DNA from 3 places in the Rhizobium sp. PEPV16 genome. Region 2 is predicted to be linked to each of the others. Evidence: riboswitches for the same ligand, from Rfam matches in the RefSeq annotation. Region 2 holds a riboswitch; each other region holds the start of a gene.
What was found. Region 2 has a riboswitch for cobalamin ahead of nrdH (glutaredoxin-like protein NrdH). Riboswitches for the same ligand answer to the same signal wherever they lie in the genome.

Region 1 (7,050 bases), on a different contig from region 2:
GCGCCGCCGAGCGCGCGGACGATGATCAGCTTCGCATGCCGCGCGGTGCGCTCGACATAGGTATCGACCGACATCGGATGCTTGAGGCTCATCAGGCTGGCAAGCCGGAGCGAAGGCCCCGCCCCGCGCTCGCGATGGGCGGCTGCGATCGCGGCAAGCTCGCTGTCGGCCGCCGACAGGAACAGGATATCGCCCGGCGTCTGCCCGAGGTCGATTGCCTCCTCGCCGTCGCTGATCGTTCCCTGTTGAGCCAGAAGCAGATGCATCGGGTTACGCCAGCGCTTCGATCGCCGCCCTCACCGCGTCCTGATCCATTTCGTGCAGGCCGATGACGACAAGGCGGGTGGCGCGCTTTTCGCCAGGCGTCCAGGCGCGGTCGAAATAATGGTCGATGCGGCTCCCGACGGCCTGGAGCTGCAGCCGCATCGGCTTGTCGGAGACATCGACGAAACCCTTGAGGCGCAGCACGTCATGGGCTGAAATAACAGTCTTCAGCGACTCGATGAAGCCGGCGGGATCGGCGACCGGGCCGAGTTCGGCGACGAAGCTGTCGAATTCGTCATGGTCGTGCGGCGCACCATCCTCATGCTCCAGCTCGTGATGCGACTTGCGATTGGCGACATCGTCCTCCGTACCGATGCCGAGGCCGAGCAGGATGCCGGCCGACACCTCGCCGTTCCGCGCCTCGATCATCACGGGCTTGCGCACCGTGCGGGAGGCGACCTCGTCGCGCACCCTGATGAGGCCGGCAGCGTCGATCAGGTCGGTCTTGTTGAGCACGATGAGATCGGCGCAGGTCAGCTGATCCTCGAACAACTCCTCGATCGGGCTCTCGTGATCGAGCGATTCATCCTCGGCGCGGCGCGCATCGACGGCATCGTGGTCGTCGGCAAAACGGCCGGCGGCAACAGCGGCGCTGTCGACCACCGTAATAACGCCGTCGACGGTCACCTGGGTGCGAATGTCGGGCCAGTTGAAGGCGGCGACCAGCGGCTGCGGCAGGGCAAGACCTGAAGTCTCGATGACGATATGGTCGGGCCGCTGTTCGCGCTCGAGCAGCTTCGTCATCGTCGGAATGAAATCGTCCGCAACCGTGCAGCATATGCAGCCATTGGTCAGCTCGATGATGTCGTCCTCGGTGCAATTCTCCGCACCGCAGCCCTTCAGCACGTCGCCGTCGACGCCGAGATCGCCGAACTCGTTGATGATCAGGGCAATCTTCCTGCCGCCGGCGTTGGTGAGCAGGTTGCGGATCATCGTCGTCTTGCCGGCACCGAGGAAGCCGGTGATGACGGTTGCGGGAATCTTCTGCTGGTTCATGGACTTAACCCTTCATTTTCAGCGGCAGGCCTGCCGCGATGAAATAAACTTCGGCGGCCTTCGCCGCGATCGATTGGTGCAGCCGGCCGGCATGATCGCGAAAATCCCGCGCCATGCGATTGTCGGGCACGATGCCGAGACCGACCTCATTGGAAACGAAAACGAGCCGCGCTTTCGCGGTGGGCAGGAAATCGGCAAGGGCGACAAATTCCGCCGCCATCTCACGCTCCTCCATCATCAGATTGGTGACCCAGAGCGTCAGGCAGTCGATGAGGACGATGCGCTCCTTGCGGTCGATGGCGGTGAGCTTGCCGACAAGATCGAGCGGCTCCTCATGCGTCGTCCAGGACGGACCGCGATCGGCCTTGTGTTGGGCGATGCGCGCCTGCATCTCCTCGTCCCATGCACGGCCGGTCGCGACATAGTGACGGTCGAGGCCGGTCGCCGTCACGAGGTCTTCGGCGAACCGGGATTTGCCGGAACGTGCTCCGCCGAGGATGAAGGTGGCAGTCATGCTCAAACGCCCCTCAGGGAGAGTGCGTAGCCGTGGCTTGTTCCGAGTGCACCTTTCTCGGCTACTGAGGGTGTGACACCCCCCTCTGTCCTGCCGGACATCTCCCCCACAAGGGGAGAGATTGAATCGCCGAGAGCTTTTCTCCAAACAATTGATGTAGGACGACGGTCGTGCTGCTTGCCGATCTCCCTCCTTGTGGGGGAGATGTCCGGCAGGACAGAGGGAGGGACCCAGCATTCGACATAAGCGGCCGAAAGCACACCTCTTGCAGCACTGCTTGGAGGCGTCGCGCGCGCCGCACCAGGCCGCGCCGAATTCAATCGTTCAGCCAAGACAACCTCCGTGCTGGCAACGGGCATAGTGCCCAGGTGTGGGCTTCTCGCCCGGCACGCATGGCAGGTCTCCTGGCTCGCGGTTATCGGCCGCGATCGGAGCGGACCGGAAACCGGTCGCCCTGATCGTGCCAGCGGATCATCCTCGCCTTCCCGGCTGCATCAGTGAAAAGGTGGACGATTCGTAGATTGAGAGGCGTCCGACCCCGGTTGATCACCATGCATTTCCAGTGGCTTTTCCGGCATGTCGCCCGTCCCGCCCGCTTGCATGATTGCAAGCCGCCGGCCGGAAGGGCTTAGTGCCGGATGGAAGACCCTGACCGCTCTACAGTCGCGGGGTCGGCTGTGATGAAGGCGCCCGGCTTGGGTCCGCCCCGTCACATTCCCTTTTCATCCGGAAGGGCGCAACACCGATCCGGAACCATCCGTTATGTCAGGATGGTCAGTCGACCATCCGTTATCGGGATGGTTAGGCAAGCGCAGGGATGAAGTCAACCGGCCTTGGCGACCGCCCGATCGCCGGCCACGTGACGTGGCCACACAAACACGACTTACCCTACCTTAAATATCGTCATTTATCAGAGACTTACGTCACCGAAATTTATTCCAACCGCCGGCTTTTCGCCGCAATTGCGTCGCAAGCGGACTGCGCGACCATCTCCGCCCTTGACCGGGCCTCTCCCCGCCTAGTTGTCTAGCCATGCTTATGAAATTGGATCGGCGCGGTTTCCGCGCGCTGCGTGTTTTCTTCGATCCGGGACGCCTGAGGGCGCTGACCCGGCGCAGCGAAGTCGGCCTGTCGCTGGCGGGCGCCGTCGTCGGCATCATCTCGGGTCTCGCCGTCACCGGCATGAGCTATGTCTCCAACGAGCTGCACCAGCTGGTCTTCGGCATCGCCGACAGCGAACGGCTGAGCTCGTCCGAGATCGAGAACAAGCTGCTGCTGCTCACCGCCCCCGTCATCGGCGGCGCCCTGCTCGGCCTGCTGCTTTTCGTGCTGGCGAAACGGCGCAAGAAGCCGATGGTCGACCCGATCGAGGCCAATGCGCTGCATGGCGGCCGCCTGTCCCTGACCGACAGCATCATCGTTGCCGTGCAGAACCTGATCTCCAACGGTTTCGGCGCCTCTGTCGGCCTGGAGGCCGGCTATACCCAGCTTGCCGCCGGCCTCGCCTCGAAATTCGGGCTGAAGCTGCAGCTTCGTCGCTCGGACCTGCGCACCCTCGTTGGCTGCGGCGCGGCGGGCGCCATCGCCGCCGCCTTCAACGCGCCGCTGACCGGCGCCTTCTATGCTTTCGAGCTGATCATCGGCACCTATACGATCGTCTCGCTGACGCCTGTCGTCGTCTCCGCCCTTGTCTCCACCCTGATCGCAAGGCTGCTCGCCGGCAGCGATTTCACCATCGATATCGGCAGCTTCGGTTCGGTCGTGCCGGCCGATTATATCCCGGCGCTGCTGCTCGGTGCGTTCTGCGCCGGTGTCGGCATCCTGATCATGCAGGGCGTCGCTTTTGTCGAGGAGCTTGCGCGCAAGAGCTCGATCGCCCCACCCTTCCGCCCGGCACTCGGCGGCATCATCGTCGGGCTCTTGGCGATGATCTCGCCGCAGGTGCTTTCGGCCGGCCACGGCGCGCTGCATCTCAACCTTTCCCGTGACGTGGCAATCCCGACGCTGATCGGCCTCTTCCTTTTGAAATCCTTCGCCTCGGCGATCTCGATCGGCTCCGGCTTCAGGGGCGGCCTGTTTTTCGCCTCTCTGTTCATGGGAGCCCTGCTCGGCAAACTCTTCGCCTATTGCGGCCCCTATTTCGCCGATGCGACGCTGACGCCCGTCATCTATGCCGTGGTCGGCATGAGTTCGCTTGCCGTCGCCGTCATCGGCGGGCCGCTGACCATGACCTTCCTGGCGCTCGAAATCACCGGCGACTTTCCGATCACGGCGCTGGTGCTCGCTGCCGTCATCACCTCCTCGCTGGTCGTGCGTTCGACCTTCGGCTACTCCTTCGCCACATGGCGCTTCCACCTGCGCGGCGAAAGCATCCGCAGCGCCCATGATGTCGGCTGGATCCGCAATCTGACGGTCGACAAGCTGATGCGCGCCGACGTCAAGACGGCAAGGGCGGGCATTTCTCTGGAGGAATTCAAGCAGGCCTTCCCGATCGGCTCGACCCAGCGCGTCATCCTCGTCGAGGAGAGCGACAAATATGCGGGCCTCGTGCTGGTGCCGGAGATTTACGCCAATCCGACCGATGCGCAGGACGAGGGCAAGACGCTTGCCGATTTCATCCACTATCGCAACGATTTCCTGCAGCCGCAGATGAATGCCAGGCAGGCGGCGGCGATCTTCGACAAGAGCGAAAGCGAAGCGCTCGCCGTCGTCAACAACCTGATCGAACGCAAGGTGATCGGCCAGCTCAGCGAAAGCTACACGCTGCGCCGCTACAGCGAAGAACTCGACCGCCGCCGCCGCGAAGTCTCAGGCGAGATCTGAGCAAGTCGGAACACTCCGTCGTCAGTCGGTGCCGGCGAGCTTGAAGACGTTGACCGGCTTCGAAACGCCGCGCAATTCGAAAGAGCCGAGACATTCGCTGGCAACGGCAGAGGTTACCGCGAAACTCTCCGACATCAGCAGATGGTGCCCGAGCACGCCGCAGAGTTTTTCGAGCCGCGAAGCCTCGTTGACGGCGCTGCCGATGACGGTGAAATCAAGCCTGCCGCGTGCGCCGATATTTCCATAGAAGACCTCGCCAAGATGCAGCACGACATCGACGCCGATGTCAGGACCTCCATCATTCCTCCGCTTACCATTCAGCACCTTGTTGGCTTCTAGAATATTCCTTGCGGAAGCCAGTGCGGCCATGCAGGCCTTTTGCGGATCTTCAGCATCGGTCGGAAAGATCGCCAGCACGCTATCGCCCATGAACTTGAGGATCTCGCCCGAATTTTCCTCGACATGCCAGCCGATCAGCTCGAAATGTTCATTCAGAAACCCGGCGATTTCGCCCGGCTGATAAACCTCGGTCAGCGCCGTGAAGTTTCTCAGGTCCGCAAGCAGGATCGCAGCATTGATCGCCCCTCCCTTTCCCCTCTGAATATCGCCTGCAAGGATGCGTGCACTTGTTTTGGCGCCTGTATAGACGGCAAGGATATCCGATGCGGTTTTCGTTGCCGCGATACGATAACAAGCCAGCCCCAGCGCCGGGAAGAGCTTCGCGACGATCGCCAGTTGGTCATCAGAAAATCCGCCCGGCCTGTCGCTTGTAAGAGACAGACTGACCCCGCGCAGCGCAGCCTCCTTCGGAAACTCCAGCAGGCCGACCAGATGATCGGTGCCGCCGCCATGCGCGAATTCCGCAAGCTGTGGGTAGTCATCGACACCCTCACCCTTGGCGATGTTCCATCGACCTGACGTTTCGCCACGGCCCAAAAGAAAATAGATCGGGGTCTTCTCGAAATTCAGCACTGCCGCACTGCCATACTCGGCATTCTCGATCGTGGTCGCACCGCCGCGCACGAAATTGGCCGAGACGCCGCCATACATGGGATGAATAGACGGCATTGAGATGCTTCCCCGCCAGATCGGAAAGCCATCCGCGATCAGCCGATCGCACAATCCGGCTATCAGCTCGCCAATATGCTCAGCTGTGATTCCATGCTCTATAAGCCACTGAATATGATTGTTAATTTCCGAACCTCCAAATGACCGACGCAGTTTATGGTCGGAATTCGGGCAAATGGACGGCGATGACCAACCCGGGGCGTTGCTACGTCAACCAATAGGCGAGTCAGGCAGATATTTCTAGCCATGGTCTCCGGCAACGACAACCACAAGGCAGGCTAAGCGGGAATGATACCTGCCGTTACCGTCATTCGGCTCCGACGAGAAGCAGTGAAGCGTGCCGCAGAAATGAAAGACGGTGCCGCAGCGCTTGCGGATATCTCACATCCTGACTGTCATGCCGCCGTCCACCGTCAGCACGTGACCGTTGACGAACGAAGCGGCGTCGCTTGCAAGAAACAGCGCCGCGCCGGCGATCTCGTCCGGGCGTCCCCAGCGCTGAACCGGGATGCGCTGGCGCACGAAGGGCATCAATTCCTCGTTCGCAGCCATCGCCGCGTTCGTCTCGGTCGCGAACCAGCCGGGCGCAATCGCATTGCTGGTGATCCCATGCGGGCCGAATTCGACCGCCATGCCGCGCATCAGTCCGGTCAATCCCTGCTTTGCTGCCGGATAGACGCAGTCGCCGGGCATGACGACATGGCCGCTGATCGAGGTCACTGCGATCAGCCGGCCGTAATTGCGTCGCTTCATCAACACGGCAGCGTCGCGCGACAGCGTCATCGCCGCCGCCAGGTCGGTGCGCAGCAGCTCGATGATCGCATCATCGTCGAATTCGGCCAGCGGCCGCCTGTCGCGAGCGCCGACATTGTTGATCAAAATATCGAGACGACCATGGACCTTGTCGATATTCGCCATCGCAGCACGCTGTGCCTCGCGGTCGGCGATATCGAATGCGGCGGCCTCCGCCGTGCCGCCCGCGGCACGGATCGTCCTGACGGCATCTTCCAGCGTCGCCGCCGCGCGTCCGTTGATGATGACATGCGCGCCGGCCTCGGCAAGGGCGCGCGCCATCTCGAAGCCCAGACCACGGCCGCCGCCAGTCACGAGCGCCACCTGACCAGCCAGTGAAAATCTATCCAATATGCTCATAGTTTTCGTCGCTCTCAACCGGGTCCGTCGCGACAATTAATGGACTCAGTCAACTAATTTGGCAATAGCAGAACGACGGCACCGATGGTGGTGCGAGGTGCGGCCTAACCGAGCAGCCCGGCCAGCCAGCGCGGATCGAGATGACGTTCCAATTCTCCGGCGATCTCGTCGAG
Region 2 (10,122 bases):
GCCCCCTACGTCGATGTTTCCAAAGCGGCGATCGTGGTTGACGGCGAAAAACACGGCACGCCATTCTCGGAAACCTGGTCCTGCTACAAAGGCGGCAAGCTCCACTGTGGGCGCTGCGGTACCTGCGTCGAACGTCGCGAAGCGTTCGATCTTGCCGGCGTTCCCGATCCCACGGAGTACGAAGACCGGGATTTCTGGAAGGCGGCCGTGTCGCGATACTCGGCCACGGAGGTGCGTTGATGTACCGCATCACCAAGGAGTTTCATCTCTCCGCCTCCCATCAATTGGATCACCTGCCGGCGGAACATCAATGTGCCCGGCTCCACGGTCACAACTACATCGTCGTCGTCGAACTGGCTGCGGAAAGCCTGAATGACGACGGCTTCGTTCGTGACTATCACGACCTCTCGCCGCTCAAGCGCTATATCGACGAAACTTTCGATCATCGTCACCTGAACGACGTCTTCGGTCATTCGAAAGTCACCTCCGAATTCCTGGCAAGGCACTTCTACGACTGGTGCAAGCAGCGCTTCCCGGAGACATCGTCCGTTCGCGTCAGCGAGACGCCGAAAACCTGGGCGGAGTACAGGCCGTGAGTGGTGGAACCATTCGCGTCAGCGAGATCTTTGGCCCGACCATACAGGGTGAAGGCGCCTTGATCGGGCTGCCGACGGTGTTCGTGAGGACAGGCGGCTGTGACTACAGGTGTTCCTGGTGCGACAGCCTTCACGCGGTCGACAGCGCGTTCCGGGATCAATGGATTCCCATGTCCACAGAGGCGATCTGGCACGAGGTCGTGAAGCTTTCCGGGGGAAAGCCACTGACGGTTTCCCTTTCCGGAGGCAATCCGGCGATACAGCCCTTAGGACCGCTGATCGAACTCGGCCATTCCCAAGGATACCGCTTTGCCCTGGAAACACAGGGAAGCATAGCCCAGGGCTGGTTTCGCGATCTCGACATCCTGGTCGTCAGCCCCAAACCGCCATCGAGCGGAATGCTGACGGATTGGGACCAGATCGATACCTGTCTTCAACTGGCGGCCGGCGGACCGGAGGTCGCATTGAAGATCGTCGTCTTCGACGAACCCGACTACGCATTCGCCCAGCAGGCGGGTCAGCGCTATCCGCAAATTCCCTTGTTCCTACAGCCGGGCAATCATACGCCGCCGCCGCCCGAAGACGGCGATGCGCGCATTGATATCGACGGCGTGATGGATCGGATGCACTGGCTTGTCGAAAGGGTGACGGCCGACAAATGGTTTGCAGTCCGCGTACTGCCGCAATTGCACGTGCTGCTCTGGGGAAACAAACGAGGCGTATGAGTCCGCCTGCACTGAAAATTATGCAGCAATACGCTCCGGAAAGGCGAAAACATCGACGGGCTCTCCAAGCCCGCGCAGCGGGAAGGTGCCGAGGCTGTCCATGTCTTGCGCGCAGCCCGCCATTTCGACGAAGGCTCGTGATAGGAGCACCGGACGCTTGACCTCCTTGGTCAGGCTTTCCAGCCGCGAGGCGACATTGACCGCCGGGCCGATGACAGTGAAATCCAGCCGCCGGCGCGAGCCGATATTGCCGTACATGACGTCGCCGACATGCACGCCGACGCCATAACGCAGCGGTTCGCGCCCCATGCGCACGTGCTGCTCGTTGAGCTCAGCCATCGATGTCTGCCCTTCGCGGATCGCCTGCAGCAGATCGAGGCAGGCGGTTTCCTTGGCTAACGGAAAGATCGCCAGCAATCCGTCGCCCATGAACTTCAGGATCTCTCCGCCGTGCCGTTCGATCGGGTCGGACATGGCATCGAAATAGTCGTTGAGCAGATGGATGACATCGTCGCGCGGCCAGAGATCGGAGATTGCGGTAAAGTCGCGCAGGTCGCAGATCATGATCGCCGCGCCAACGGTCGCGCCGCTGCCGCGGGTCGTGACGCCCGACAGGATCTGTTCGCTCGCATGCGGTCCCACATAGGTCTGCAGCAGCGTGCGCGCCATGATGTTCTTCAGCCGGATTTCGCTGACGAGAGTTAATGCCGGCAGCAGGTCGCGCAGGAAATCGACATGCTCGCTGGTAAAACCGCCCGGGCGGCTGGTGGAAAATGTCACGACGTGCCGCTTGCCGAATGTATGCTCGAGGGGCCAGGCGATATACTCCATAAGGCCGTCATCGCGCAGTTCCTGATAGAATGAATCCTCGTCGCCATCGGTTGTGCCTTCCAGCTGTTTGCGCACCTCCTCCGAACCCTGATGGATGGCGTTGACGGGACTGTTCAGAAACTCCGGCGTGTTTTCGATACCATAGGCAAATGTGTCGATCTTCGCCTCCGCCAGGCCTTCTTTCCAGAGGATGCGGGCACCGACCCATTGCGGATGGTTCGTCCTGAAATGCAATGTCGCCCGCGCCACCGGCACCCCTGCCGCCAGCAGCTTCTCGCACATGTCCACCAGGATATTGTCGATGAACCGCTCACCGCGCGTCTCGTTAACCAGCCAGTCGAGAATCCGTCTTCTGCGGATCGGCCACACGCCTTCGTCCGCAATATCGGCCTTGTTCGAAAAGGATTGCATCAAAAACTCCCGCTACGCCACATCATCGGCGAGGACCAAATTTAGTTTCCGCTGAATGTGGGCGATGAGAGAGCAAATGATAAGAGGCAGACAGCGATCAAGCCTCAGAAATCCCAGTCCTCGTCCTCGGTCGCGACAGCCTTGCCGATCACATAGGAGGAACCGGAGCCGGAGAAGAAGTCGTGGTTCTCATCGGCATTCGGCGAAAGCGCCGACAGGATCGCCGGATTGACCTTGCAGGCCTCGGCCGGGAAAAGTGCCTCATAGCCGAGGTTCATCAGCGCCTTATTGGCATTGTAGTGCAGGAATTTCTTGACGTCCTCGGTCAGCCCGACGCCGTCATAGAGCGCTTCGGTATATTTCGCCTCGTTGTCGTAGAGTTCGAGCAGCAATTCGAAAGCGAAATCCTTGATCTCCTGCTTCCGCTCGTCGCCAAGCCGCTCCAGTCCGCGCTGGAACTTGTAGCCGATATAATAGCCGTGCACCGCCTCGTCGCGGATGATCAGCCGGATCATGTCGGCCGTGTTGGTGAGCTTGGCGCGGCTTGACCAGTACATCGGCAGGTAGAAGCCGGAATAGAACAGGAAGCTTTCGAGAAAAACGCTCGCGACCTTCTTTTTCAACGGATCGCCGGAGCGATACTGCTCCATGATCAGCGTCGATTTCCGCTGCAGGAATTCGTTCTCCTCCGACCAGCGATAGGCATCGTCGACATCGGGCGTCGAGCACAGGGTCGAGAAGATCGAGGAATAGGAGCGCGCATGCACGGCCTCCATGAAGGAGACGTTGGAAAGCACCGCCTCCTCATGCGGCGTCGCCGCATCCTCCATCAGCCGGATGGAACCGACACCGTTCTGGATCGTATCGAGCAGCGTCAACCCGGTGAAGACGCGGATGGTCAACTGCTGCTCGGCCGCCGTTAGCGTGGCCCAGGAGGGAATGTCGTTCGAAAGCGGCACCTTTTCCGGCAGCCAGAAATTGCCGGTGAGCCGGTTCCAGACTTCGAGATCCTTCTCGTCCTCGATGCGGTTCCAGTTGATGGCGCGCACGCGGCTGACCGGCTTTACGGCGATGTTCATGGTGATTATCTCCTTCCAATAGATTTGATGGCGCTCGGAGCCACCTCACCCTACCCTCTCCCCGAGGGGAGAGGGGATGTCGCGCCTGCCGCAGATGTCTTCTCCCCTCGGGGAGAAGGTGCCGGCAGGAGGATGAGGGGGCCATTTGCTCAAAGGCTCGCGGTCGAAATCAACTCACAGCGTACAAGACACGCAGCCCTGCACCTCGGTGCCGGACAGCGCCATCTGGCGAAGGCGGATGTAGTAGATCGTCTTGATGCCCTTCTTCCAGGCATGGATCTGCGCCTTGTTGATGTCGCGCGTCGTTGCAGTGTCGCGGAAGAACAAGGTCAGCGACAGGCCTTGGTCGACATGCTGGGTCGCCGCCGCGTAGGTGTCGATTATCTTCTCCGGCCCGATCTCGTAGGCATCCTGATAATAGTCGAGATTGTCGTTGGTCATGAACGGCGCCGGATAGTAGACGCGGCCGATCTTGCCTTCCTTGCGGATCTCGATCTTCGAGACGATCGGATGGATCGAGGAGGTCGAGTGGTTGATATAGGAAATCGAGCCCGTCGGCGGCACCGCTTGCAGGTTCCGGTTATAGAGGCCGGAGGCCATCACCGCCTTCTTCAGCGCGGCCCAATCTTCCTGCGTCGGAATGTGAATGCCTGACGTCTCGAACAGCGCCCTCACCGTCTCCGTCGCCGGCTCCCAGAGCTGCTCGGTATATTTGTCGAAATATTCGCCGGAGGCATATTTCGAGTCCTCGAAGCCCTTGAAGCTTGTGCCGCGTTCGACCGCCAAAAGGTTCGAGGCGCGGATCGCGTGATAGGTCACCGTGTAGAAGTAGATATTGGTGAAATCCACGCCTTCCTCGGAGCCGTAGAAGATGCGTTCGCGGGCGAGGTAACCGTGCAGGTTCATCTGGCCGAGGCCGATCGCATGGCTCTCGTCATTGCCCTTCTCGATGGAAGGAACCGAGGAGATGTGGCTCATGTCGGAAACAGCCGTCAGCGCCCGGATCGAGGTCTCGATCGTCTTACCGAAATCCGCCGAATCCATTGCCGCCGCGATATTCAACGAGCCGAGATTGCAGGAAATATCCTTGCCGAGATGTTTGTAGGAAAGGTCGTCATGATATTCGCTGGCCTCGCTGACCTGCAGAATCTCCGAGCAGAGATTGCTCATCGAGATGCGCCCGGCGATCGGGTTCGCCCGGTTCACCGTGTCCTCGAACATGATGTAGGGATAGCCGCTCTCGAACTGGATTTCGGCAAGCACCTGGAAGAATTCGCGCGCCTTGATCTTCTTCTTTGAGATGCGGGCGTCATCAGCCATCTCGCGGTACTTTTCCGTCACCGAAATCTCAGTGAACGGCACGCCATAGACGCGCTCCACGTCATAGGGCGAGAACAGGTACATGTCCTCGTTGTTCCTCGCGAGCTCGAAGGTGATATCAGGCACGACGACACCGAGCGACAGCGTCTTGATGCGGATCTTCTCGTCGGCATTCTCGCGCTTGGTGTCGAGGAAGCGCATGATGTCGGGATGGTGGGCATTGAGATAGACCGCACCCGCGCCTTGTCGCGCACCGAGCTGATTGGCATAGGAAAAACTGTCTTCGAGCAGCTTCATGACGGGAATGATGCCCGAGGACTGGTTCTCGATATGCTTGATCGGCGCGCCCGCCTCGCGGATATTCGTCAGCGACAGCGCCACGCCGCCACCGCGCTTCGACAATTGCAGCGCCGAATTGATCGACCGGCCGATCGATTCCATATTGTCCTCGACGCGCAGCAGGAAGCAGGAAACCAGTTCGCCGCGCTGCTTCTTGCCGGCATTGAGGAACGTCGGCGTCGCCGGCTGGAAGCGGCCGGAAATGATCTCATCGACCACGTCGCGGGCAAGGGCCTCGTCGCCGCGCGCAAGCGCCAGCGCCACCATGCAGATGCGGTCCTCATAGCGCTCGAGATAGCGCTTTCCGTCGAAGGTCTTCAGCGTATAGCTGGTGTAGTATTTGAAGGCGCCGAGGAAGGTCGGGAAACGGAACTTCTTGGCATAGGCCTGGTCGAACAGATCCCGCACGAAATTGAAGGAATACTGGTCGAGAACCTCCTGCTCGTAATAGCCCTCGGTGACGAGGTAATCGAGCTTTTCCCGGAGATTGTGAAAGAACACCGTGTTCTGGTTCACATGCTGCAGAAAATATTGCTTGGCAGCCATTCGATCCTTGTCGAGCTGGATCCGCCCCTCATCGTCGTAGAGGTTCAGCATCGCGTTCAGCGCGTGGTAGTCGAGCGTTTCCGCCGCTTTCAGAGGGCGTTCGCCGGCGGGATGAGCAAAGGTGTTATGCGGTTTTGCGCCCGCATCCCGCGTCAGAGGTGTTCCCGTGTCCAAAACCGTTCCATTCCGTGTTTGACGTTGGCGATGTCATCTTCTGTGCCCAGCAGCTCGAACCGGTAGAGGTAAGGCACCTGGCATTTCTGCGAGATGACGTCGCCGACGAGCCCGTATGTCTCGCCGAAATTGCTGTTGCCCGCGGCAATCACGCCGCGGATGTGTCCTCGGTTTTCCGCATCGTTGAGGAAACGGATCACCTGCTTGGGAACGGCACCCTTGCCGCCGTCGCCGCTATAAGTCGGCACGATCAGCACGAAGGGTTCGCGGATATGGAACGCGTCTGCGCCACCTGACGGAATGCGCGCCGCGCGCAGTCCGAGCTTGGCGACGAACCGATGGGTGTTCTCGGATCGGCTGGAATAATAGACGATCAGACCCATCGCCTTTCCTCAGGAAAGTGCGCTGATCATGTCGGGGCGGAAACCGGCCCAATGCTGCTCGCCAGCGATGACGACAGGCGCCTGCATATAGCCGAGGCTGCGGACGCGATCGAGCGCTTTGGCATCCTGCGAGATATCGACGATGTCATAGTCGACTCCCAGGCGGTCGAGGGCGCGATAGGTGGCAGTGCATTGGACGCAGGCAGGCTTGCTGTAGACGGTGATGGTCATAATATTCCTCGTAACGATTGGGACGCAGGACATCGGTCGGAAATCTCTCGATATCCGTCGAAAACACTCTGTATTTTGCAGCGATGCGGCTCGTTCAGCCGCTGGGCGTGATCCGCCCTCTCCTTGACGCGGGTGGTGGCCTGAACTGAGATACTGACATGACTTCACCCCGAAGTGGCTCAATGCGAAGGTTTCGAGGGCGGAGGTTCGGGCCTGCGAAACGCGATGCGGAGATTCCCCGCAGCCATGCAACGCGACCTTCCGGACACCCCGCCCGTGGACGTTTCGTTCGAGGCAGGTCTCCTGGCTCACGGGTCAAAGCGCCTGCCCAGCCTTCCCGGAGCATCATGCTCCAGTGACCTGAAATCGGACAGTTGCTCGCCGCTTACAGTTGCGGGGGCAGCTCCGGCATTGCCGCGCCATGATGGCGAAGCGCACCGAATTCCCGTCTTAGCCGCCGATCCTCACGAATCGACGGAACCTCGAACACTAGATATGGTACGCGAATCGCTGATGACGTCAACAAGTTGTTGTGGCGGCGCAGCAGTGGCGGCAGTGAATTTCACGTGACTGCGTATGATGTGGATAATGAAGCGTTAACGGAAAAGCGCTGTGGAGAACCCATCAGAAAAGAGCCGGCAGAAGCCGGCTCCCGAAACAACATTCATATTTTTATTCGAAGCAACTGCAGCGCGTTGATCGTCACCAGCACGGTGGCGCCGGTATCGGCGAGGATCGCCGGCCAGAGCCCGGTGATCCCGATAATCGTCGTCACCAGAAAGACCGCCTTCAGCCCGAGTGCGATGGTGATATTCTGCAGGATGTTGCGCATCGTGCGTTTGGAAAGTTCGATCATCCGCGCCACGTCGCCGACGCGTCCGTGCAGCACGGCGGCATCCGCCGTCTCCAGCGCCACATCGGTGCCGCCGCCCATGGCGATGCCGATATCGGCCGCGGCCAGTGCCGGAGCATCGTTGATGCCGTCGCCGACCTTGGCAACGACGAAGCCCTGGCGCTTCAATTCGCCGACGACCCGCTGCTTGTCCTCCGGCATCATCTCGCCGCGCCAGTCGATGCCGAGCATGCCGGCAACGGCTGCTGCCGTCCGCTTGTTGTCGCCCGTCAACATCATCGCCTTGACGCCCGCCGATTTGAGGGCAGCGAGCCCGGCCTCGGCATCCTCGCGCGGCTCGTCGCGCATGGCGATCAGGCCGGCCGCAACACCGTTGACGAGCAGCACCGACACGCTCTTGCCCTCGTCGTTCAGCGCAGCGATGCGTGCATCCCGTTCAGCACTGAGCGCCCCGCGCTCACGGGCAGCAGGCGGCGACAGCAGGTCCAGCGTCTCGCCGCCGACTTTGCCACTGACACCCTTGCCCGGCAGCGCTTCCAGCTCGAAGGCCGGCGGCACGGGAACGCCATCCGCTTTGGCGCGGTTGAGGATCGCCAGCGCCAGCGGATGGCTAGAACCCTGCTCCAGCACCGCCGCGCGCGACAGCACCTGCGCCTCGCTCAGGTCAAAGGAAATGATGTCGGTCACCTGAGGCTTGCCTTCCGTCAGCGTGCCTGTTTTGTCGAACGCGACCATCGTCACCTTGCCGAGCGTTTCAAGTACAGCGCCGCCCTTCATCAAGAGGCCGCGCCGCGCACCTGCCGAAAGCGAAGCGGCGATCGCCGCCGGCGTCGAAATGACGAGCGCGCAGGGGCAGCCGATCAAAAGGATGGCAAGGCCCTTATAGACCCATTCGCCCCATGGCCCTGTGAACAGCAGCGGCGGAACGACCGCGACAAGCGTTGCGACCACGACCACGCCGGGCGTGTAATAGCGCGAGAACCGATCGATGAAGCGCTCGGTCGGCGCCTTCGATTCCTGCGCCTCCTCCACCAGCTTGACGACGCGGGCGATGGTATTGTCGGCAGCGGCGGCGGTGACGCGAACCCTCAACACCGCATCGCCATTCACCGTGCCGGCAAAAACGACGGCATCGACGCCCTTGCACACCGGCGTGCTCTCGCCCGTCACCGGCGCCTCGTCGATCGCGCTCTCGCCTGAGATGATGATGCCGTCTGCAGAGATACGGTCGCCAGGGCGAACCATGATAATGGCGCCGACAGCAAGGCTTTCCGCCGGCACTTCCCGCGTCTGGCCATTGTCTTCGAGCAGCGCATTCTTCGGCACCAAGGCCGTCAGCGACTGGATACTTTCGCGCGCCTTGCCCGCCGCCACCCCCTCCAGCAACTCGCCGACGAGGAACAGGAACACGACGGTTGCCGCCTCTTCGCCGGCATTGATGATGACGGCGCCGATGGCGGCGATCGTCATCAGCATCTCGATCGAAAACGGTGTTCCGGAGAAGGCGGCCATGATGGCGCGCCGCGCGATCGGCACCAGCCCGATCAGCACGGCGACGATGAAGGCATAGGACGCGATCGCCGGCACGAGATGGCCGACGGTATAGGCGGCAACGAGTGCTGCACCCGAAAGAATGGTCAGCCGGCCCTTCCTGCTCTGCCACCAGGGACCGGCCATCGGCGCATGGTCGTGCCCGTGCAGCCCCTCGATTTCCTTCTCGCCATGATCGTGAGGATGATCGTGGTCATGGCCCGCGTGATCGCGGTGATCATGTCCATGGTCGTGACGATGCTGCGAGCCCTGGGTATGCGCAGGCGCAGCGGTTCCGGCAAGCGGCGCGACGGAATAGCCGAGCCCCGTCACCTTCTTCTCGATCACCTTGAGATCGCTGCTGCCATCGTGCCGGACGGTCATCGTGCCCGCCATCACCGAAACGGAAACATCGGCGACACCCGTCAAGCGTCTGACCGCCGTATCGATCTTGGTTGCGCAGGAGGCGCAATCCATGCCGCCAACCCGGTATCGTGTCTCGCTCTCAGCCATGATCCGCTTCCTTGTCAAATAGAAGCATCCCTCCTACATCCTCTAGCGACTAGAGGTGCAAGAGGAAAATCATGAAAAAGATCACCATTGGTGAAGCCGCCCGCCAGAGCGGCGTCAAGGTGCCGACGGTGCGTTATTATGAAAGCATCGGCCTGCTCGCGGCCCCGAGCCGCAGCGAAGGCAACCAGCGCTCCTTCGAGCCTGCCGATATCAGCCGTCTCGCCTTCATCCGCCACGCCCGCGAACTCGGTTTCGAGATCGACGCGATCCGCACGCTGCTCACCCTGCAGGACGATCCGCACCAGTCCTGCGCCTCGGCCGACGCCATCGCCAAGGCCCGCCTCATCGAAGTCGAGCAGCGCATCCGCAGCCTGATGGCGCTGAAGGCCGAGCTGGAAACCATGGTGGAAGGCTGCGGCCACGGCCGCGTCGACCAATGCCGCGTCATCGAGGTTCTCGCCGACCACGGCCAGTGCACGCATCCGCACCACTGATCTCTACCCTTGCAGGCAATCCATGCCCGCGCCAAAACTGCATGCAGAGAGAATCGGGCGAAGATATCAATGAACCAGAAGCGGATTGCAATCATCG
Region 3 (7,050 bases), on a different contig from region 2:
CCGCGAGGTCTGGCAAACGGACAGGCTGGTGGAGGCGCCGAACTTCTCGCCTGATGGTTCCTACCTGCTCTTGAACGGCGACGGGCTGCTTTACCGGTTGCCGCTCGATGGCGGGGAGGTGGTCAAGGTCGATACCGGCTTTGCCGTCAACTGCAACAATGACCACGGCATTTCGCCCGATGGCACTGAGATCGTCATTTCCGACAAGACCGAATTCGGCAAGTCGGCGATCTATATCCTGCCGATCGAAGGCGGCACGCCGCGGCTCATCACCCAGAACCTGCCATCCTACTGGCATGGGTGGTCGCCGGACGGGCGCCAGCTCGCCTATTGCGGCATCCGCGACGACCTCTTCGATATCTACACCATCTCCGTCGACGGCGGCGCCGAGACGCGGCTGACGCATGGCGAGGGTCGCAACGACGGACCGGACTATTCCGCCGACGGCCAATGGATCTACTTCAATTCCAGCCGCACCGGGCTGATGCAGATCTGGCGCATCCATCCCGATGGCACCGGGCTCGAGCAGGTGACTTTGGACAATCAGGGCAACTGGTTCGCCCATCCTTCACCCAACAACGACATGGTGCTGCTCCTATCCTACGACCCATCGGTGTTCGACCATCCGCGCGATCTCGACGTGCGGCTGCGGCTGATGGATATGGACGGCGGCAATCTGAAGACGCTGTTCGAGCTTTTCGGGGGGCAGGGCACGATCAACGTGCCCTGCTGGTCTCCTGACGGCGAAGAGTTCGCCTATGTCCGCTATTTCCCGGCTGCTTAAGCGCGGGTCCGGCGGCGCTCGCGGGCGGATTTAGCCAGGTCTTCCAGTACCGCGACCGACATATGCCAGTCGATGCAGCCGTCGGTGATGGACTGGCCGTAGACCAGCGGTTTGCCAGGGACGAGATCCTGGCGGCCGGCGACGAGGTTGCTTTCGATCATCATGCCCTTGATGTCGCTGTTACCGGCGGCAATCTGTGCGGCGACGGATTTGACGACGAGCGGCTGGTTCATCGGGTCCTTGCCGCTGTTGGCGTGGCTGGCATCGATGAGGATGCGCGGGGCGACGCCGAGTCTGACGGCTTCGCCAGTCACCGCTTCGACATCGGCCGCTTCATAGTTCGGCCGTTTGCCGCCGCGCAGGATGATGTGGCAGTCCTCATTACCCCTCGTCGAGGCGATCGCCGCCTGTCCGTCCTTGGTTACGGCCGGGAAATGGTGTGGCTGCGAGGCGGCGAGGATGGCGTCCAGCGCCACACGCACGCCGCCGTCGGTCCCGTTCTTGAAGCCGATCGGGCAGGAAAGGCCGGAGGCAAGCTGCCGGTGGACCTGGCTTTCGGTCGTGCGCGCGCCGATCGCGCCCCAACTGACGAGATCGGCAATATATTGCGGCGTGATGGTGTCGAGGAATTCGACGCCGGCCGGAAGACCCATGGCATTGATATCGAGCAGCAGGCGTCTCGCAATCCTCAGCCCCTCCTCGATACGGTAGCTGCCGTCGAGATGCGGATCGTTTATCAGGCCCTTCCAGCCGACGGTCGTGCGGGGTTTTTCGAAATAGACGCGCATGACGATCTCGAGATCGCCGGCGAAGCGACGCCGCTGCTCTTCCAGCCGCGCGGCGTACTCCCGGGCGGCGACAGGGTCGTGGATGGAGCAGGGGCCGATGACGACGATCAGGCGATCGTCCTCGCCCTGGAGAATCTTGTGGATCGCATCACGATTGCTGGTCACGGTCTCGGTGACAGTAGGATTGCGGTGGATTTCCGCAATGATATCGGCGGGTTTGGTCAGCGGGGTGATCTCGACGATACGCAGATCATCAATGGTATCAGACACGGTATGGCTCCTGTTTGGTCATACCCGCACGGAACAAAAAAGCCGCCAGGTAGACTAGCGGCTGTTCGGGTTGTCGTCGCGTCGAATTCAGTTACGCATGGACCCGTATCCGCTGGGAGCAGCGGTACCAATAAAATCCCGAGGCGTAGGTTGACGTGATCGACATGAGGCGTGTGTAGCGCCAAGATCAGGCATTGTCACGTAGAATTTGCTGCCTGAAAAGCTGATGCTCTTGCGGGGCACCATACCCCCTGTGGAGGGCACGTCGCACTCGATCTCGCTCATGCGACGTCTTGCAAGTCTTTGTTTATCCATATCGCCCGAACCGTGCATGCTCCGGGCGATATGCGTTTTCATTGCTTTCGAATGTCGTTCCCGAGTTCAGAGAGCGTCGACGTTCACACCGACGGTGATGGCGCCGATCGGCGTTCCCTTGTCGTCGGATATCGTCACACTTGCCTGCGACTGCAGTGTCTGGGTCGACTCATCCTTTTCGATCTCATCGACGAAGACGGCTTCCTTGCCGGCGCCAAAAGACTTCTGGAACTTGCCCTCGTCGCCCTGCCAATAATCCGATGTTGTGTCGCTTTGACCGACATTCAGCCCCTTTGCATCCATGACGAAGATTTCCGTGATCTTGCCGCCGGAAGCTTCCTTCTTTCCCTGAAGGAATTTCGACAGTGCATTGTTGAGCACGCCGTCGATCATCGAGTGGTCGGAGCCATCGACTTCGGCACGCCACTTATTGTCGAGGGCGTCAACATCACCCGCGCTGAGATTGGCGTTGGCAGCGTTCTGCGCCTTGACAGCCTCGATGATGGCAGGGTCGTTGAGCCAGGGCTTGACGTCGCTCGTCACGTAGTCGGAGATCGGGGCAAGCTTGGCATCCTGCGCCATGGATACGCCCACGGGCACGGCAAATGCAGCGCAGGCCAAAAGAAATGCGGGCACGATTTTCTTCATAAGTGTTTCCTTCCTGATTATAGGTTGCTGAGAACTACGGCTTATCGGATGCAGACGACGTCAGAACTCCTCCCAGGCACCGGGAGCAGCGGCAACGGCGGCATTGCCTACATGTCGCTGCGTGAAGACTCTGGGCTCGGGACGCGGTTGGCGGGCAGCTTGAACGGGTTTGGGCTGGCTGGCGGTAGATGCGCCGACGACGAACCTGCCGGCCGAGTCCTGCAGAAGGCGTCCCTGCTGCAGCAGTTCCTGGCAGGCCGCGTTGGTTTCCTCGACCATTGCCGCGTTCTGCTGCGTCGCCTGATCCATCTGGTTGATCGCACCGTTGATTTCCTGCAGGCCCGTCGCCTGTTCGCGATAGGACTGGACGATGGAAGCGATACTGTCGCTGATGCGGTTGATCTGCTCCTCGATCTTCAGCAAGGCGTCGCCGGTTTCGTTCACCAGCCCGACGCCCGCGGCAACTTCCTGGCCGGATACGTTGATAAGGTTCTTGATTTCCTTTGCCGCATTTGCCGACCGCTGGGCGAGTTCACGCACCTCCTGAGCGACAACCGCAAAACCCTTGCCGGCCTCGCCGGCACGCGCGGCTTCGACGCCGGCATTCAGCGCCAGCAGGTTCGTCTGAAACGCGATTTCATCGATGACGCCGATGATGCGGCCGATCTGGCTAGACGAGGTCTGAATACGGTCCATCGCGCCGATTGCATCGCGCACCACCGTCGCTGAGACATGGGCGCTCCGCTTTGTCTCCTCGACCAGCTTGCCGGCATTTTCGGCGCGCTGCGACGAAGTTCTGACCGTGGTGGTCACCTCATCCAGTGCTGCGGCGGTCTGTTCCAATGCTGCTGCCTGTTGCTCGGTCCGCCTGGCGAGTTGATCTGCGGAGGAGGCCAGCTCGCTTGACCCACCTTCGACCGCCACGGACGCGGTCTTGATCTCTGTCAGCGCGGCCGCGACCGCTTCGACCATGTTGTTGAAATCCTGCCGCAATTTATCGAATTCGGGGCCGAGATCGGCCAGGTGTATCGAGAAGTCGCCGGCGGCAAGCTTTTCCAATGCATTTGCGAGAGCGGTCATGACCAGCCGTTGGGTTTTGCTGGCCTCTTCCGTGAACAACGTGTTGCGCGCCCGTTCGGCGTCGAGCGAGGCGCTCTGCTCGGCAGCGGCCTGCTCTCTTTCGACCTTCGCAATTGCCTCGTGGCGGAAGACTTCCAACGCGCGTGCCAGAAAACCGATCTCGTCGCCATTTTCCTTATAGGCGACGGGAGAGGCCAGATCGCCTTTCTGCAATGCGCTGATTCTCTCACTGAGGATCCTGATGGGCCGGCCAACAAGGCTGCGCATGGCGAGAAGGAAGGCGACGACGGCCAAGGCGGTGATCAGCGACTGCGTGAGCAGCGAAACGAGAACCTTCTGCCTGACTTCAGCAGCGATTTTTTCGACGGACCAGTTCGTGACGATATAGCCGGTGGCTTTTCCTGATTTGTCGAGCGGGAGCGGCGCTATGATCGTGACCACGCCGGCGGATATCCCGCCGTCATCGATCGTCGTTTTTTCCGGCTTTGCACTGAGGCTCTTGGCCAGATCGGCCGGTGCGGGCAAACCGTTGATGCCATCGCGTGTCCATGTGTCGACGGCGGCAGGTTCCGCGTTGAATGCGGCAAATTGCACGAGATCGAGCGAAGGGTCGTCGCGGTAGAGCGAATAAGCTTCACGGACGGCATTCGCCTTACCCCACTTGACGCCGCCGGCGGCCAGAGAGGCAAACTGCTCCGCATCCTTTGACCAGTTGGCCTTGGCGCCATCGATCAATGCCCGGGTTTCGTACATCCAGGTATAGGTGGCGAAGGCGGAAATGCCGCAGAGGTTGACGGCAACGATAATCGCCGCCAGCTTGGCGGTCAGAGGCATCGTTTTCAAAAATTGGAACATTCCGCGGCAGCCTAGAATTGCGGCTCAGTCGGAGATGTTCCCGACCGGCGTCTCAATACGGGCATCCACGCTGACGGTCACATCACGAGCCCTCATGCCCATGTCCGGATAGCAACCCAAAACGCGCAAACGCAGTGTGTATTTGATATGTGAATAAATCATAAAGTAGAATGGGATGCCGGAGCACACGCGTGTTATTTCGCTATTGCGCCCGCTGGAGATCTGCCTCGCCCCGCTGGGGAGAAGAGGTGTGTCGCGCGTCCGTGTTCCCTACGCCCCGGCCGAAGAAAAGAGACAGATGGCACCGCTTGGCGCGCGGCTGGAATCAACTATCTGGTTCGCGGCTTGCCGCCGCGCCGGTTTGCTGAAATAGATGCGCCGTCAGGTGCCCGCCGGTAAGGCGGGAGAATCGGGAATCCGGTGCAAGACCGGAACGTGCCCAACGCTGTAAGGCCGACGTTTGCCGCTTCATCACGCCACTGGCTTCTTGCCGGGAAGGCTGCGGCAGACGGATGACGCCAAGTCAGAAAACCGGCCTGACAAAGATAGACCGATCCGCGCGGACGGCGGGGCGGTTGCGTTGTTGGGGATTTGACGATGCGACCCTTTGATGAGGATGCCCTTTCGGCGGCGTCCGGTTTTTCCTTGGCCGAACGCGAGGCCGTCTATCACGCGATCATGACGCGGCGCGACGTTCGCAGCCAGTTTCGACCCGATCCTTTGCCTGACGATGTTGTGCAGCGGCTGCTGACGGCCGCTCACCACGCACCCTCCGTCGGCTTCATGCAGCCGTGGAATTTCATTCTGGTGAAAAGTGCCGCTGTGCGGGCGCGCGTTCGGGATGCCTTCGCGAGCGCCAACGAGGAGGCGGCGCTGATGTTCGAGGGCGAACGGCGGCAAGCCTACCGCTCGCTCAAGCTCGAAGGCATCGTTGAGGCGCCGCTCGGCATATGCGTGACCTGCGATCCCACCCGCAGCGGCAGCGTCGTGCTAGGGCGCACGCACAATTCCAGGATGGATAGCTATTCCACAGTCTGCGCCATCCAAAATCTCTGGCTTGCGGCGCGGGCGGAAGGTGTCGGCATCGGCTGGGTCAGCATTTTTCGCGAAGGCGATCTGAAGAGCATTCTCGGCATACCCGAGCATATCGAGGTGGTCGCCTGGCTTTGTGCCGGTTTCGTCGATCGGCTCTATGACGAGCCGGAACTCTCCGTCAAAGGCTGGCGGCAGCGGCTGCCGCTCGAGGAACTCGTCTTTCATGATGGATGGGGACTGAACACCTAGGGTGGTGGTCGAGCGTGGCCTCAATCGCACAGTCACACCATTGACAGTCAAGGTGAGCAAACCGATGTCGGGGTATCGCCGACGCCGGGCGAGGGCGAGGTATCTTTATTCCGGGCTTTTATATCGATACGCTGAAGGCGAATCCCGGAAATTCCAAATGATATTCGGCTATCGGCGGATCGATCGGAGGATAACGGCCCAATGAACATGATCGACTTGAAGGAACGCATCATCGTGATCACAGGCGGTGCGCGCGGCATCGGCTACGCGATCGCAGAGCGCGTCATCCAGTCTGGTGGCAAGGTGGCCATCTGGGACCTGAACGAAAACATGGCGAAGGACAGCGCTTCCGCTCTCGGCTCCGGCACGGTCGCTTTCGGTGTCAACGTTGCAGATCCCCAATCAGTGAAAAACGCGGCGGCGACGACCGAGGAGATTTTTGGCCGTATCGACGGCCTCGTCAATTCCGCGGGGATTACCGGTCCGGTTAAGCCCACGATTGAATATGATGTCATCGAGTGGAAAGATGTTGTCGATGTCTGCCTCACGGGAACCTTCAACTGCTGCCGCCACGTCGTTCCGGTCATGTTAAAGCGCGACTACGGGCGGATCGTGAACATCTCCTCGGTGGCGGGCAAGGAAGGAAATCCGAACATCGCTGCCTATAGCGCAGCGAAAGCCGGTGTGCTGGGCTTCACCAAGTCTCTTGGCAAGGAACTCGCAAAGACGGGGATCGCCGTGAACGCGGTAACGCCGACCACAGCAAAGACACCTATATTGGACGGGCTGACACCGGAATTTATCGAATATATGCGCGTGCGCATTCCGCGCGACCGTTTTGTTGAACTTCATGAGATCGCTTCGATGGTCGTCTGGCTGCTCTCCGAAGAGAACTCCTTCACCACCGCATCGACGTTCGACCTGAGCGGCGGTCGTACGACCTACTGACCATGCTCAAGCGACCCGCATTGACATCCCGCCGCAAGTTCACCTGACGTCGGCTTTATCTCAAGCACCCCGGCACAA

Region 1: it holds a riboswitch for cobalamin, as region 2 does, so the genes downstream of both, cobU (bifunctional adenosylcobinamide kinase/adenosylcobinamide-phosphate guanylyltransferase) here and nrdH (glutaredoxin-like protein NrdH) in region 2, are expected to answer to the same signal.
Region 3: it holds a riboswitch for cobalamin, as region 2 does, so the genes downstream of both, bluB (5,6-dimethylbenzimidazole synthase) here and nrdH (glutaredoxin-like protein NrdH) in region 2, are expected to answer to the same signal.

The regions. Positions count from the first base shown of each region.
Region 1 is NZ_VSZV01000160.1:806-7,855, reverse strand. Features, by position in the region: partial or broken gene FY112_RS03405 (cobaltochelatase subunit CobN) at 1-266, opposite strand, end outside; gene cobW (cobalamin biosynthesis protein CobW) at 271-1,320, opposite strand; gene cobU (bifunctional adenosylcobinamide kinase/adenosylcobinamide-phosphate guanylyltransferase) at 1,325-1,834, opposite strand; cobalamin riboswitch at 2,211-2,607, opposite strand; gene FY112_RS03385 (chloride channel protein) at 2,867-4,657, shown strand; gene FY112_RS03380 (adenylate/guanylate cyclase domain-containing protein) at 4,679-5,725, opposite strand; gene FY112_RS03375 (SDR family oxidoreductase) at 6,107-6,877, opposite strand; partial or broken gene FY112_RS03370 (cobyric acid synthase) at 6,982-7,050, opposite strand, start outside.
Region 2 is NZ_VSZV01000196.1:775-10,896, reverse strand. Features, by position in the region: gene queC (7-cyano-7-deazaguanine synthase QueC) at 1-240, shown strand, start outside; gene queD (6-carboxytetrahydropterin synthase QueD) at 240-596, shown strand; gene queE (7-carboxy-7-deazaguanine synthase QueE) at 593-1,321, shown strand; gene FY112_RS05345 (adenylate/guanylate cyclase domain-containing protein) at 1,340-2,563, opposite strand; gene nrdF (class 1b ribonucleoside-diphosphate reductase subunit beta) at 2,668-3,642, opposite strand; gene nrdE (class 1b ribonucleoside-diphosphate reductase subunit alpha) at 3,817-6,021, opposite strand; gene nrdI (class Ib ribonucleoside-diphosphate reductase assembly flavoprotein NrdI) at 6,000-6,404, opposite strand; gene nrdH (glutaredoxin-like protein NrdH) at 6,414-6,635, opposite strand; cobalamin riboswitch at 6,911-7,135, opposite strand; gene FY112_RS05320 (heavy metal translocating P-type ATPase) at 7,300-9,531, opposite strand; gene FY112_RS05315 (helix-turn-helix domain-containing protein) at 9,603-10,025, shown strand; partial or broken gene FY112_RS05310 (TIGR03862 family flavoprotein) at 10,095-10,122, shown strand, end outside.
Region 3 is NZ_VSZV01000182.1:2,342-9,391, forward strand. Features, by position in the region: gene FY112_RS04535 (TolB family protein) at 1-784, shown strand, start outside; gene FY112_RS04540 (3-deoxy-7-phosphoheptulonate synthase) at 781-1,842, opposite strand; gene FY112_RS04545 (hypothetical protein) at 2,224-2,805, opposite strand; gene FY112_RS04550 (methyl-accepting chemotaxis protein) at 2,866-4,740, opposite strand; cobalamin riboswitch at 5,107-5,295, shown strand; gene bluB (5,6-dimethylbenzimidazole synthase) at 5,338-6,024, shown strand; gene FY112_RS04560 (SDR family NAD(P)-dependent oxidoreductase) at 6,226-6,972, shown strand.